DNA from 2 places in the Brevundimonas sp. PWP3-1b1 genome. Region 1 is predicted to be linked to the other one. Evidence: riboswitches for the same ligand, from Rfam matches in the RefSeq annotation. Region 1 holds a riboswitch; the other holds the start of a gene.

The links. Region 1 has a riboswitch for cobalamin ahead of ACP69V_RS01060 (TonB-dependent receptor plug domain-containing protein). Riboswitches for the same ligand answer to the same signal wherever they lie in the genome.
Region 2: another riboswitch for cobalamin. It lies ahead of ACP69V_RS09200 (DUF1852 domain-containing protein); the one in region 1 lies ahead of ACP69V_RS01060 (TonB-dependent receptor plug domain-containing protein).

The regions. Positions count from the first base shown of each region.
Region 1 is NZ_JAFCTO010000001.1:210,965-217,296, forward strand. Features, by position in the region: gene ACP69V_RS01045 (fumarylacetoacetate hydrolase family protein) at 1-184, shown strand, start outside; gene maiA (maleylacetoacetate isomerase) at 181-816, shown strand; gene ACP69V_RS01055 (aldo/keto reductase) at 911-1,831, shown strand; gene ACP69V_RS01060 (TonB-dependent receptor plug domain-containing protein) at 1,815-3,641, opposite strand; cobalamin riboswitch at 3,788-3,973, opposite strand; gene mutS (DNA mismatch repair protein MutS) at 4,049-6,332, shown strand, end outside.
Region 2 is NZ_JAFCTO010000001.1:1,857,596-1,863,927, reverse strand. Features, by position in the region: gene ACP69V_RS09215 (transcriptional regulator) at 1-824, shown strand, start outside; gene ACP69V_RS09210 (GIN domain-containing protein) at 909-1,796, shown strand; gene ACP69V_RS09205 (hypothetical protein) at 1,935-2,693, opposite strand; cobalamin riboswitch at 2,944-3,146, shown strand; gene ACP69V_RS09200 (DUF1852 domain-containing protein) at 3,255-4,244, shown strand; gene ACP69V_RS09195 (methionine synthase) at 4,273-5,301, shown strand; gene ACP69V_RS09190 (acyl-CoA thioesterase) at 5,420-6,184, shown strand.

The DNA of each region.
Region 1 (6,332 bases):
GCTGGACGACATGATCCTGAACCCCGACCGCATCGTCGCGGCGGCGCAGGCCCTGTGGAGCCTGCAACCCGGCGACCTGATCTTCACCGGCACCCCGTCCGGCGTCGGCCCAGTCAGCCCCGGCGACCGCGTGGTCGTCACCGTCGAGGGTCTGGAGACGCTCAGCTTCGAGATCCAGCCATGATCCTGCACGGCTATTGGCGTTCGGGCGCCAGCTACCGCGTCCGCATCGCCCTGAACCTGAAAGGCCTCGGCTACGACCTCGCCGCCCACGACCTGCGCAAGGGCGAGCAGAAGACGGCCGACTATCTGGCGCTGAACCCGCAGGGCATGGTGCCCGCCCTGCAGCACGGCGACCTGATCGTCACCCAGAGCCCGGCCATCCTGGAATGGCTGGAGGAAACCCACCCCGAGCCGGCCCTGTTGCCGACAGCCGCTAACGATCGGGCGACCGTGCGCGCCATGGCCGCCCTGATCGGCTGCGACATTCACCCGCTGAACAACCTGCGAGTGCTGAAAGCGTTAAGGTCGAATTTCGAGGCCGATCAGGCGACCGTCGACGCCTGGGCCGCCGGGTGGATCGCGCCGGGGTTCGATGCGCTTGAGGCCCTTATCGCACGCCACGGCGGCGCCTGGTGTTTCGGCGACGCGCCGACGCTGGCGGATTGCTATTTGATTCCACAGCTCTATTCAGCGCGGCGGTTCAACATGGACCTGTCGCCCTGGCCCCGACTTCTGTCCATCGAGGCGACCGCCCAGGCCCACCCCGCCTTCGCCTCGGCCCACCCGGATCGCCAGCCAGACGCGGATGTCTGATTTTCGCCGGATTGCGCATATCAGCGGTGGATAAGTAGGGTTCGCTTAAGGTCTCGCTCAGCGTCCCTTAAGCATTGGGCGTCATTGTGCGGGCGTGTCGTATTCCCCCGCCACACCTTCGGCGTCGTCGCCCATCCATCGCCTGGCTCTCGCCGTGGTGACAGAGCCCGAACGCGCGCCCGGCGCCTTCATGAGCGCGCCGTCCGGCGCCCGTGAAGAGGCCATGCGTTTTCTGCTTCAGACGGGAGCCGACGCCGGGGTTAAACTGATCGCCACCCGGCCCGAGGGCGACGGCGAGCGTCTGCTGGGTCAGGCCTGGCCCTTCCCCTCGCCCTTCCAGGTCACGGTGCGGACCGTGCCGTTGAGCGAAGGTCTGGACCGGGTCGAGGCCCGCGCCCGGCGCTCGCTGGAACGGATGGGCCTGCCCCGCGGCGACGTTTTGCTGATTTCCAACGCCGCCGATTTGGCCGGCGCCGAAGGTCGCGCCCTGTGGGATCGCGCCCGCAGCCTGAAGGATCGCGGCCTTTATCGCCGCATCGGCTTCTGCGCCACATTGGAAGACGGCCCCGCCCTGTTGGCCCGCCGTCTTGAAGCGGACGTGGTTCAGGTGCCGTGCAGCCTGCTGGACCAGCGCGCAGCCCAGGACGGCGTGCTGGAGGCCATCGCCGATACGGGCGCATCCGTTCATCTGTCTTCGGTCTTCGCCGGCGGCCTGCTGTTCGCGGGCGGCGACGATCTGCCGGCCGAACTGGCCAGCCACGCCCAGGCCCTGTCGCGCACGCGCAGACGCTTGGCCGAGCAACGCTGCGATCCGATGCAGGCGGCCCTGGGTTACGCCCTGGCGCTCAAAGGGGTGGACAAGGTCGTGGCCAGCGTCGCCTCTGCCGCCGAACTGCGCGCCATTTTAGCTGCCGCCCACGCCCCCTGCCCCAATCTGGACTGGGGATCATTGGCGCTGGAAGCGCCGGCGGCCTTCACCGCCGGCGCCCGCGCCCGGATCAGTAGCGCAGCCTGATCCCGACATAGCCGGACCGTCCCGGCTCTCCGTAACCGAACACCTGCTGATAGTGTTCGTCGCTCAGGTTCTCGATCCGCGCCGTCAATGTGACCTGATCGGTCAGTTCATAGGCCGCGTTCAGGTTCGCGGTGACGAAGCCGTCGCGCGCCACGGTCGAGAAGCCGCCGCTGTCATCCTGGTCGCCCTCGGCCCGCACCGTCAGCGCGCCCGAGACCCGGTCGCCCGTCCAGCCCAGGGTCGCCGAACCGGCGTGTTCCGGCACGCGCAGCAGGCGCAGGCCCGTCGAGCGATCCTCGGCGTCGGTCCAGGCATAGGCCAGCGTCAGGTCGAAACCGGCCCCCAGCAGCGCGCGGCCTTCCAGCTCGAACCCGTCCGAACGGGTCTTGGCCACATTGATGTAACGGCCGGCCGTATAGGTGATCTGGTCCTCGACGTTCAGGCGATAAAGGGTCGCGCGACCGTCGAACCGGCCGTCGGCCGAGGCCCAGCCCAGGGCGATCTCGACGCTGTCGGCCGTTTCCGGCTTCAGTTCGGGATAGGGCAGCGGCGCAAAGCAGAAGTCGCACACCGCCTGGCTGACCGTCGGCGACTTGAAGCCCGTGCCATAGGCGCCCGACAGGATGAAGCCGCCGGCCAGATCATAGGCCGCCGAAATCCGTCCCGTCGTCTTGGATCCGAAGTCGTCGGTGTCGTCGTAACGCAGGCCGCCGCTCAGGTTCAGCGCGCCGACGTCATACTGGGCCACGCCAAACACCGAGGTGATCGACAGGTCGCGCGACAGGCCCGACGACAGGGCCGCCGACGCCTCGTTGCGCTCGACGCCGAACGCATAGTCGATGTCCTGCATCGCGCCGTTGGCTTGCCAGCGATAGGCCTGGCGGTCGCCCGTGAATGTCGAACCGAAGCCGTCGCTGACCGAGGAGCGGTCCATATCCGACGCGGAGACGCTGAACTGATGGTTCAGGCCAAACGCCTGGGCGGTCACCCGGCCAAAGCCCGACCACTGCTCGCTTTCCTGGGTGTCGTCGGTGTCGGCCAACGCGAAAGTCGGGGCCGGGAAGCCGTCCAGGTCGGCCTTGCTTTTGTTCCAGCGCACCGAGCCGTCGACCTTGACCAGGTCCGAGAAGGCGTAGCGGCCCTTGGCGCCCAGGGTCGTGCTGCGGAATCCGTCGGCCTCGGGATTGCCGTCCGCCTCGTCGGCGGCGGAGATGCCGTCGGTGTCGAAGCGCGAAACATAGGCGCTGACGGCGTAGGTCTCGTTGGCGACGCCGGCCGATACGCGGCCGCGCACCGTGTCGAAACTGCCGGCCTCGGCCTCGGCGCGCACGCCGTCGATCTCCTTGGTCGTGAAGGCAATCACGCCGCCGATGGCGTCGGAGCCCCAGAGCGACGACTGGGGCCCGCTCAGCACCTCGATGCGCTCGATGTCGGCCAGCTCGAAGCTGGAGAAGTCATAGGCGCCGTTGGGCTCGGCCGCGTCGTTGACGGGCGCGCCATCGACCAGCACCAGGGTCTTACCGGGCGTGGCGCCGCGCATGCGGACCTGGGCCACGCCGCCGAAGGCGCCCGAGCGCGTCACCGACAGGCCCGGCACGTCGGCCAGGATGTCGGCGGCGAAGATCGCCCCGCGTTGTTCGATGGTCTTGGCGTCGATGACGCGGGCGCCGGGCGTGTCGGCGACGATGGCGGGAATGCGGGTGGCGGTGATGACGACGTCGTCCAGCTGGGTCGCATCATCAGCGGCGAAGGCAGGCGCGGCGAAGGCGGCGGCTATCGCAGCCGTCGAGAGAAGAATGGAACGCTTCATTGAGCGAGATCCCCGTTTCGGTCCCGCGAGTGCGCGCGAGAGACCGTCATGAGCGAGCCGACCCGCCAGACCGCGAGGGTCTGGACGGCGCAAGGTCGGGTCGCTGCGACGGTTAAGTCCCCGCGCCTCTGTCTGGTCCCGGACAGCAGCGAGCGACACAGGCGGCCAGGTTTCCTGGCTTGCGGGTCAAAAACCGTCGTCCTCGCCTTCCCAGTTTCCCAGTGGCGCCGAAGTCGTCAGACCCCGGACGGACGACGCTCTCGCCGCCTACAGTTGCGGGCACAGCCACGGTGTCTCACCGTGTTCCCTAAACCGCCTGGCGCGGCCTATCGCAGGGGCGACAAGCCTGTGCAAGGGCCGTTCAACGGCCTTGAGCCGCCGGGCGCGATCCGTCACCCTGTCGCCACATGAACGCCCCCGTCACTCACCCGCCCGAAATCGCCGCTTCGCTGGAGGGCGCGACGCCGTTCATGGCGCAATATCTGACGGCCAAGGCGGGTCAGCCGGACGCCATCCTCTTCTTCCGCATGGGCGACTTCTACGAACTGTTCTTCAAGGACGCCGAGGTCGCCGCCGCCGCCCTGGGCATCACCCTGACCAAGCGGGGCAAGCACCAGGGCGAGGACATCCCGATGGCCGGGGTGCCGGTTCACGCCATGGAGGGCTACCTCGCCCGCCTGATCCGCATGGGCCACAAGGTCGCCATCTGCGAACAGCTGGAAGACCCGGCCGAGGCCAAGAAGCGCGGCGGCAAATCCGTGGTCCATCGCGGCGTGGTGCGGGTCGTGACGCCCGGCACCCTGACCGAGGACAGTCTGCTGGACGCGCGCGGCGCCAATCGCCTGGCGGCGGTCGCGGTGCGCAAAGGAAGGGCGGCGGTCGCCGTGGTCGAACTGTCGTCCGGCGCCGTCGATTCCGTCGCCTGTTCCATCGAAGACCTGGGCGCGGCGCTGGCCGCCTTCCGGCCTTCCGAGGTTCTGGTCACCGACCGGATGTATTCGGACGAGGCCACACGCGATGCGCTGGATGGTTCGGGCGGCGTGGTCCAGGCGCTGGCCAGCGCCATCGCCGAACCGCAGGCCGCGCGCGTGCGGGTCGAGCGGCTGTACGGCGTCTCGGCGCTCGACGGCTTCGGTGCCTTCGAAGAGGCGGAGGTCTCGGCGCTGGGCCTGATCGCCGCCTATCTGGAGACGACCCAGGCCGGCAAGGTTCCCGCCTTGGCCCCGCCGCGCCGTCTGGGCGAGAGCGGCTTCCTCGCCATCGACCCGGCGACCCGAACCAGTCTGGAGATCGACCGCACCCAGCGCGGCGAGCGCGAGGGCAGTCTGCTCGCCTGTATCGACCGCACCGTCACCTCGGGCGGGGCGCGCGCCCTGGCCGAACGGATCGCGCGGCCCCTGCGCGATCCGCTGGCGATCAACGAGCAACTCGACGCCGTCGAATGGCTGCTGGAACGGCGCGATCTGCGGCGTGATCTGCGCGAGGCCTTGAAGGCGTCGTCGGACATCGCCCGCGCCGTGGGACGGCTGGCTCTCGGTCGCGGCGGCCCGCGCGACCTGGCGGCGGTGCGCATCGGCCTGTCGATCGCCGAGGGCGTCGCCGGCCTGTTCGTCGGGCAAGTCGATCCGCTGACCGGCCAACCCCGCCGCATCGCCTCGGCCCTGGACCGACTGACCCTGTCGACCGACGTGTCGCGGCTGAAGGCCGATCTGATCGACGGCCTGGTGGACGAGCCCTCGCACCTGGCGCGCGACGGCGGCTATGTGCGGCCCGACTATCGCCCCGAACTGGACGCCGCCCGCACCCTGCGCGATGACAGCCGCCGCGTCGTCGCCGACCTGGAAGCCCGCGCCGTCGCCGAATCCGGCGTGCCCTTCAAGATCAAGCACAACGCCGTCCTGGGCTATTTCCTGGAGACCAGCGCCAAGGCCGCCGAGGGCCTGCTGCGCGCCGGTCCCGACAGCCCCTTCATCCATCGCCAGACCCTGGCGAGCCAGGTCCGCTTCACCACCGTGGAACTGTCGGAACTGGACGCCAAGATCAGCCAGGCCGGCCATCGCGCCCTGGCCATAGAGGGCGAGACCTTCGAGGGCTGGCGACGCGAGGCCGCCCGCCTGGCCCAGCCGCTGCAGGCGGTGGCAGAGGCCTTGGCCGAACTGGACGCCCACGCGGCTCTCGCCGAATGGGCCCAGGAGGTCGGCGCGACCCGGCCCGTGGTGGACGACACCCTGACCTTCTGCGTCGAGGCCGGTCGCCACCCCGTCGTCGAGGCGGCGGTGAAGGCGCAAGGGGCGCCCTACACCCCCAACAACGCCCGTCTGGACGGGTCGGGCCAGGACGGATCGCGCCTGGCCATCGTCACCGGGCCGAACATGGCGGGTAAATCGACCTTCCTGCGCCAGAACGCGCTTCTGGTGATCCTGGCCCAGGCCGGCGCCTTCGTGCCCGCCCGCTCTATGCGGCTGGGCGTGGTGGATCGGCTGTTCAGTCGCGTCGGCGCCGGCGACGACCTGGCGCGCGGCCGCTCCACCTTCATGATGGAGATGGTCGAGACCGCCGCCATCCTGACCCAGGCCACGCCGAAGAGCTTCGTCGTTTTGGACGAGATCGGACGCGGCACCGCCACCTATGACGGTCTCGCCATCGCCTGGGCAACGGCCGAGGCGCTGCACGAGACCAACCGCGCCCGCA
Region 2 (6,332 bases), 1.6 Mb from region 1:
CCGCGCTGGCGGCCGTGCTGGACCGCTATCCGGCCGAGCTGTTCGACATCAACCTGTATGATTACGACGACGAGGGGCAGGTCAGCTTGCGCACCGGCGCACGCGGGCGGCTGTCGGGCGAGGAACTGCTGGAGGCGATCAAACAGGGTCGGCTTTGGGTCAATCTGCGCGGGGTCGAGACCGGCTGGCCCGAGCTGTGGGCGGCGGCCATGAAGGATTTCGCCACGATTCAGGCGACCTATCCGGGGATGCGGGCGGTGCGGAATGCGGGACAGTTGATCCTGTCGTCGCCCAAGGCGCGGGTGCCTTATCATTTCGACGCGGCGGGGGTGGTGCTGTTCCACCTGCGCGGGCGCAAGCGGCTGTTCGTCTATCCGGGCGACGAAGGGCATCTGCCCGAGCGCAATATGGAACAGGTGGTGGCGCGTCAGACGACCGAGGAACTGCCCTATACGATGGCGTTCGAGGCCGATGCCCAGGTCATGGATCTGGAGCCGGGGCGGGCGCTGACCTGGCCGCTGTATGCGCCGCACCGGGTCGAGAATCTGGACCGGTTCTGCGTCAGCCTGTCGATGGATTTCCAGACCTGGCCGTCGCGGTTCAGGAATGGGGCGCTGTTCACCAATGCGGTGATCCGCAGCCGGGGCGGGCGGCCGCGCTTTACCGACGGCATGACGACGCCGGAGCTGGCCGCGCGCTGGGCCGCGTCGCTGGCGCTGAAGAAGTCGGGGGCGATGAAGAGCAAGATCGAGAACTTCGAACGCGACTTCGAACCCGAGGTCGGGGCGGCGGATGGGGCGGGCGCGCTGAACACGGCGCGTTAATTCGAGTTCATGACCCCGAGTTAAAATGACTTCGGCGCGGGCGGCGCGCACCTTCTCCTCACATTCGGGAAAGGGAAGCCGCACATGAAGACCGCACTGATCGCCGCCGCCGCTGTCGCCACACTGGCGGGACTGGCCGCCGCGCCCGCCTCGGCCGCCGAGGTCGAAATCCGCAACGCGGTGGCGCGCGTCGTCGTCATCGTCGAGGACCGCCAAGACATCGGCGTCGAGGTCACGCAGGGCCAGACGCGCCTGCCGGCCGTCCAGATCCGTCGCGAAGGCGGCGACGTGAAGATCGACGGCGGCCTTCGTCGCAACGGCATGTGGGGCGGCAATGACGGCATCCGCAGCTGCAACTCGGGACGATCGGACGCCGCCCAGCCGGGGCAGGGCGCGACGGTCGAGGTGCGCGACCTGGGACGGATTCGGCTGGAAGACGCGCCGCTGATCGTGGTGCGCACGCCGCGCGTCGTGGATGTCAGCGCCAGCGGCGCCGTGTTCGGCTCGATCGGGCGTGGCGCGCGGTCGGTCGAACTGGACAACGGCGGTTGCGGCAACTGGAACGTCGCCAATGTGGACGGCGATCTGGAACTGGGCCTTGGCGGATCGGGGGCGATCCGCGCGGGCACGTCGCGTTCGCTGGATGCCAGTGTCGGCGGCTCCGGCTCCGTCGCGGCAGGACCGACCGGCAATCTGAAGGCGGCCGTCGGCGGCTCGGGCAATGTGGACGTGGCCAGCGCCAACGGCCGGGGCGACCTGTCCATCGGCGGCTCGGGCGGTGTGAACGTGCGCCAGGGGCGGATGGACAAGCTGTCGGTCGCCATCGGCGGCTCGGGCGATGTCCGTTACGGCGGCGCGACGCGTGATCTGGATGTCGCCATCGCCGGGTCGGGCAGCGTCCGCGTCGCCTCGGCCACCGGATCGGTGTCTCGCTCTGTCGTCGGATCGGGAACCCTGCACATCGGGCGCTAAGACCCGTTTCTCCGCCGCGAGAGGAAAGGCCCCCGGTCGTGGAACCCCGGGGGCCTTTTTCGTGCGTGGCGTCAGCCAAGAAAAAGCCCCGGCGGATCGCTCCCCCGGGGCTCTTCGTCTTGGATCAGGCGTCGAGGATCAACGCAGGCCGAACAGCTTGGTGATGCTGCCCAGGTTGCGGCCCAGGGTGGCGCCGGCGCGGTCGCGCGATTGCAGATCGCCACCGAAGTTGTAGCGAACGCCGACTTCGAAGGAGTCGATCGTCAGATCGGCATCTTCCAGCTCAGCGCGGTCATAGCCGGCGAAGACGCTGTAAGGCGTTGCAGCGAAGGCGTATTCGGCGCCGACGCCGGCCGACCAGCCGTCGGTGCTGACGCCAGCGAAGTCCACGTCCGAATAGGAGGCGCGAGCGGCCAGACGCAGGGCGGGCGTGGCGTAGAAGGCGGCTTCACCACCAACTGTCCACAGGTCCGCGTCGTCGACGGAGCCGTACGACACGACGCCGGTCAGCGTGGCTTGCTGGAAGTACTTCTGGCCTTCGGCGCCGAACGTCATCAGCGTGTCGCCACCGGCGATTTCTTCAGCGCCGACGAAACCGCCGAAACGCATGTCTTCGATGGCCTTGGTCAGGTGGACGGCGCCCGACAGGGTGGTCTCGTCGCCGAAGTCGTTGTCCGAATAGGTTCCGGCGGCGTTGAAGGTCGCGGTCCAGTCGCCGAAGGCGGGGGTCGCGACGACGCCGGCGACGGTGGCGCCGTCCAGGTCGGCTTCAGCGCCGAAGGCTTCGGCCTTGGAATGGTTGTAGGCGACGCCGACCGAGCCGACGGCGTCTTGAGCGAAGGCCGGGGCGGCGAACAGAGTGGCGGCGGCGGCCGAGGCGAGGAGGATCGTCTTCATTTTCTTTTGTCCTTAGCAGTCTGTGCCCGGATGGGGGTCCAGGGAGGGCGGCTGCTATCAGGATGTGTCGAAGCTGAGCAATAAACCGCCGTTACATAAATGTCTTGAAACTGTCGTGTGGCGGATCGGTCACGCCTTGTGGTTGGAATGTGTCAGTTCGGCGTGCTTCATGAGGCAAGCGGTTAACAGCGCCAATCGCATAAACATATAAGCATATCCTTATGTCTATTGACGTGAGCCGTGCCTTGCGGTCATCTGACTGCGTCGTGGTCTGCACGCGGTCTTCGGAGCGCGTGGAGCTAAGAGGGAAGCCGGTGTGAAACCGGCGCTGCCCCCGCAACTGTAAGCGGCGAGTCGAGGGTCTATCTCGTGTCACTGGCGTTCGCGCCGGGAAGGCCGGGCCCGAGGCGTCGACCCGTGAGCCAGGAGACCTGCCCCGACAGATAACGTCCTCCGGCGGGGTGCCCGGTCAGGCCGCATGAACGCCGCGACGGAACGACCGCGCGCGAGCGGTCGCGCGTCCCTGTCCGCTGTCTCGCCACAGCATCAACGGCAGAGAGCATGGTCAGCAGCGATTTCACTTTCAGGATCAAGCGCACCGCGCTCGACGAGGACTATCGTCCCGCCGAGAACACGCGGATCACCACCAACTTCGCCAACTTGGCGCGAGGGGAGAGCCGACAGGAGAACCTGCGCAGCACCCTTCGGATGATGGACAACCGGTTCAACTCGCTGGCCTGGCGGGACAATCCCCGGGGCGACCGCTATGCGCTAGAGCTTCAGATCGTCTCCGTAGAGATGAGCTTCTCTGGGACCGAAAACACCGACGCTTTCCCCCTGATCGAGATCCTGCAGACGACGATCGTCGATCGACAAACAGGCGCGCGCATCGACGGCATCGTTGGGAACAACTTCTCCTCCTACGTCCGCGACTACGACTTCAGCGTGGTCCTGCCTGAGCACATGAAGGCCCACCCGAATGCGGGTGCGCCGGACGACTTCGGCGACCTGCACGGCAAGCTGTTCAGACACTTCCTGGGGTCGCGCGCCTATCAGGACAACTTCGCCAAGCCGCCGGTCATCTGCCTGAGCGTGTCGAGCAACAAGACCTACCATCGCACGGGCGCCGAGCACCCCGTGCTCGGTCTTGAATACGCGAACGAGGAGTTCTCTCCGACCGATCGGTATTTCGCGAAGATGGGAATGAAGGTCCGCTACTTCATGCCCAAGGGCAGCGTCGCGCCGTTCGCCTTCTACCACATCGGCGACCTGACCGGCGACTACACCGATCTGGAGTTGGTCAGCACCATCGCGACGATGGAGACCTTCCAGAAGATATATCGCCCCGAAATCTACAACGCCAACTCCCCGGCGACAGAGCAGTATCAGCCGAGCCTGAAGGCCCAGGACTATTCGCTGACCCGCATCGTCTACGACCGCGAGGAGCGCAGCCGCTTGGCCGTCGAGCAGGGCCGGTTCGTCGAGGAGCGCTTCATCAAGCCCTACCGCGCCGTGCTCGACCAATGGTCCGCCAACTTCGCCGCCGCCTGATCAGTCCAGCACTTCAAAGTCATTGCTCATGAAAACCATGCTCCCCACCTCGACCGCCGGCAGTCTGCCCAAACCCGTCTGGCTGGCCCAGCCCGAGACCCTATGGTCGCCCTGGAAGCTGGAAGGCGACGAACTGGTCGAGGCCAAGCAGGACGCCCTGCGCCTGTCTCTAGACGACCAGCGCCGTGCCGGCATCGACATCGTCAGCGATGGCGAACAGACCCGCCAGCATTTCGTCACCACCTTCATCGAGCATCTCGACGGCGTGGACTTCGAGAACCGCAAAACCATGCGAATCCGCAACCGCTACGACGCCAGCGTGCCGGTGGTCGTGGGAGCCGTCAGCCGTCCGAAGTCTGTGTTCGTGGAGGACGCGAAGTTCCTGCGGGCCCAAACTGACCAGCCGATCAAATGGGCTCTTCCTGGGCCGATGACGATGATCGATACCCTCTACGACGGCCACTACGGCAGCCGCGAGAAGCTGGCATGGGAGTTCGCCAAAATTCTCAACGAGGAAGCCCGCGAATTGGGAGCCGCCGGCGTCGACATCGTTCAGTTCGACGAACCCGCCTTCAACGTCTTCTTCGACGAGGTGAACGATTGGGGCGTCGCCACACTCGAAAAGGCGGCCGAGGGGCTGAAGTGCGAGACGGCCGTCCACATCTGCTACGGCTACGGCATCAAGGCCAACGCCGACTGGAAGAAGACCCTGGGCTCGGAGTGGCGCCAGTATGAGGAGGCTTTCCCCAAGCTGCAAACCTCCAGCATCGACATCATTTCGCTGGAGGCTCAGAACTCGCGCGTGCAGATGGACCTGATCGAATTGATCCGGGGCAAGAAGGTTATGGTCGGAGCCATAGACGTAGCGACCGACGTGATCGAGACTCCCGAGGAAGTCGCCGACACCCTGAGGAAGGCGCTCCAGTTCGTGGATGCCGACAAGCTGTATCCCGCCACCAACTGCGGCATGGCGCCCCTGTCACGCCGGGTCGCCAACGGCAAGCTGAAGGCGCTGGGCGCCGGCGCCGAGATCATCCGAAAAGAACTGTCGGCCTGAATTCAATGAACACTATTCTGAATCGACTCCGCACTGGCGCGATATGCGTACCGAGGCATACCCAAAAGACTAAGAACTCCGGCTCGCTGACCAATACGCCTATGGAAATCGCCCATCAATGACTGTCCGCCTGATCGACATGGTCTTCCCTGGGGACGCCAATCACCACGGGACATTGTTCGGGGGCGTCGGTCTGGCGCATCTGGACAAGGTCGCCTTCCTGGCCGCCGCGCGTCATGCGCGGCGGCCGACGGTGACGGCCGGGTGCGAGCGGATCGACTTCGCCGCACCGGCCCGGATCGGGGAGATGGTCGAGGCGACGGGCAAGGTCGTGCGCGTCGGCCGCACGTCCATGGGCGTCGAGGTCGAGCTATGGGCCGAGGCGCCGGTCAGCGGCGAACGGCGGCTATGCACGCGGGGCGTCTTTAATATGGTCGCGCCGCGAGAGGCGGGGCAGGGCGACCTGCCGCCTCCGCAGGAAGCTCCGCCCGTGGACGACGGCTGGCTGAGGACGGTGGAGATGGTCTTCCCGACCTGGACCAATCACTACGGCACCCTCTACGGCGGCGATGCGCTGAAGCTGATGGGCAAGGCGGCCTTCATCTGCGCCACGCGCAAGGCCAGGGCCGTCATGGTCATGGCGGCGTCGAACCGCATCGATTTCTCGTCTCCCATAAGAGAAGGGGACATGATCGAACTGGCGTCGCGCGCGACAAAGGTCGGTCGGACGTCGGTGACCATCGAGGTCGAACTGTGGGCCGAGGGGCTGCTGACGGGCGAACGGAGACGGTCTGCAGCGGCCGAGTTCATCATGGTGGCGGTGGATGAAGCGGGACGGCCCAGGCCGATTTACAGGTCGGTGTCGCCGCTGGAGATCGCCTGACGAAATCCTGTGTCAGCACGGGCTTGCGCGCTTGACGAAATCAGAATCGGTAGGCATAAGCCACCACTCTTGTTGGACCGGCTGTGCAGTTCGCTGCAAACGCGGTCCGCAGGAACGACCTAAGTCACTGTTCTTTGCAGCTTCTTGG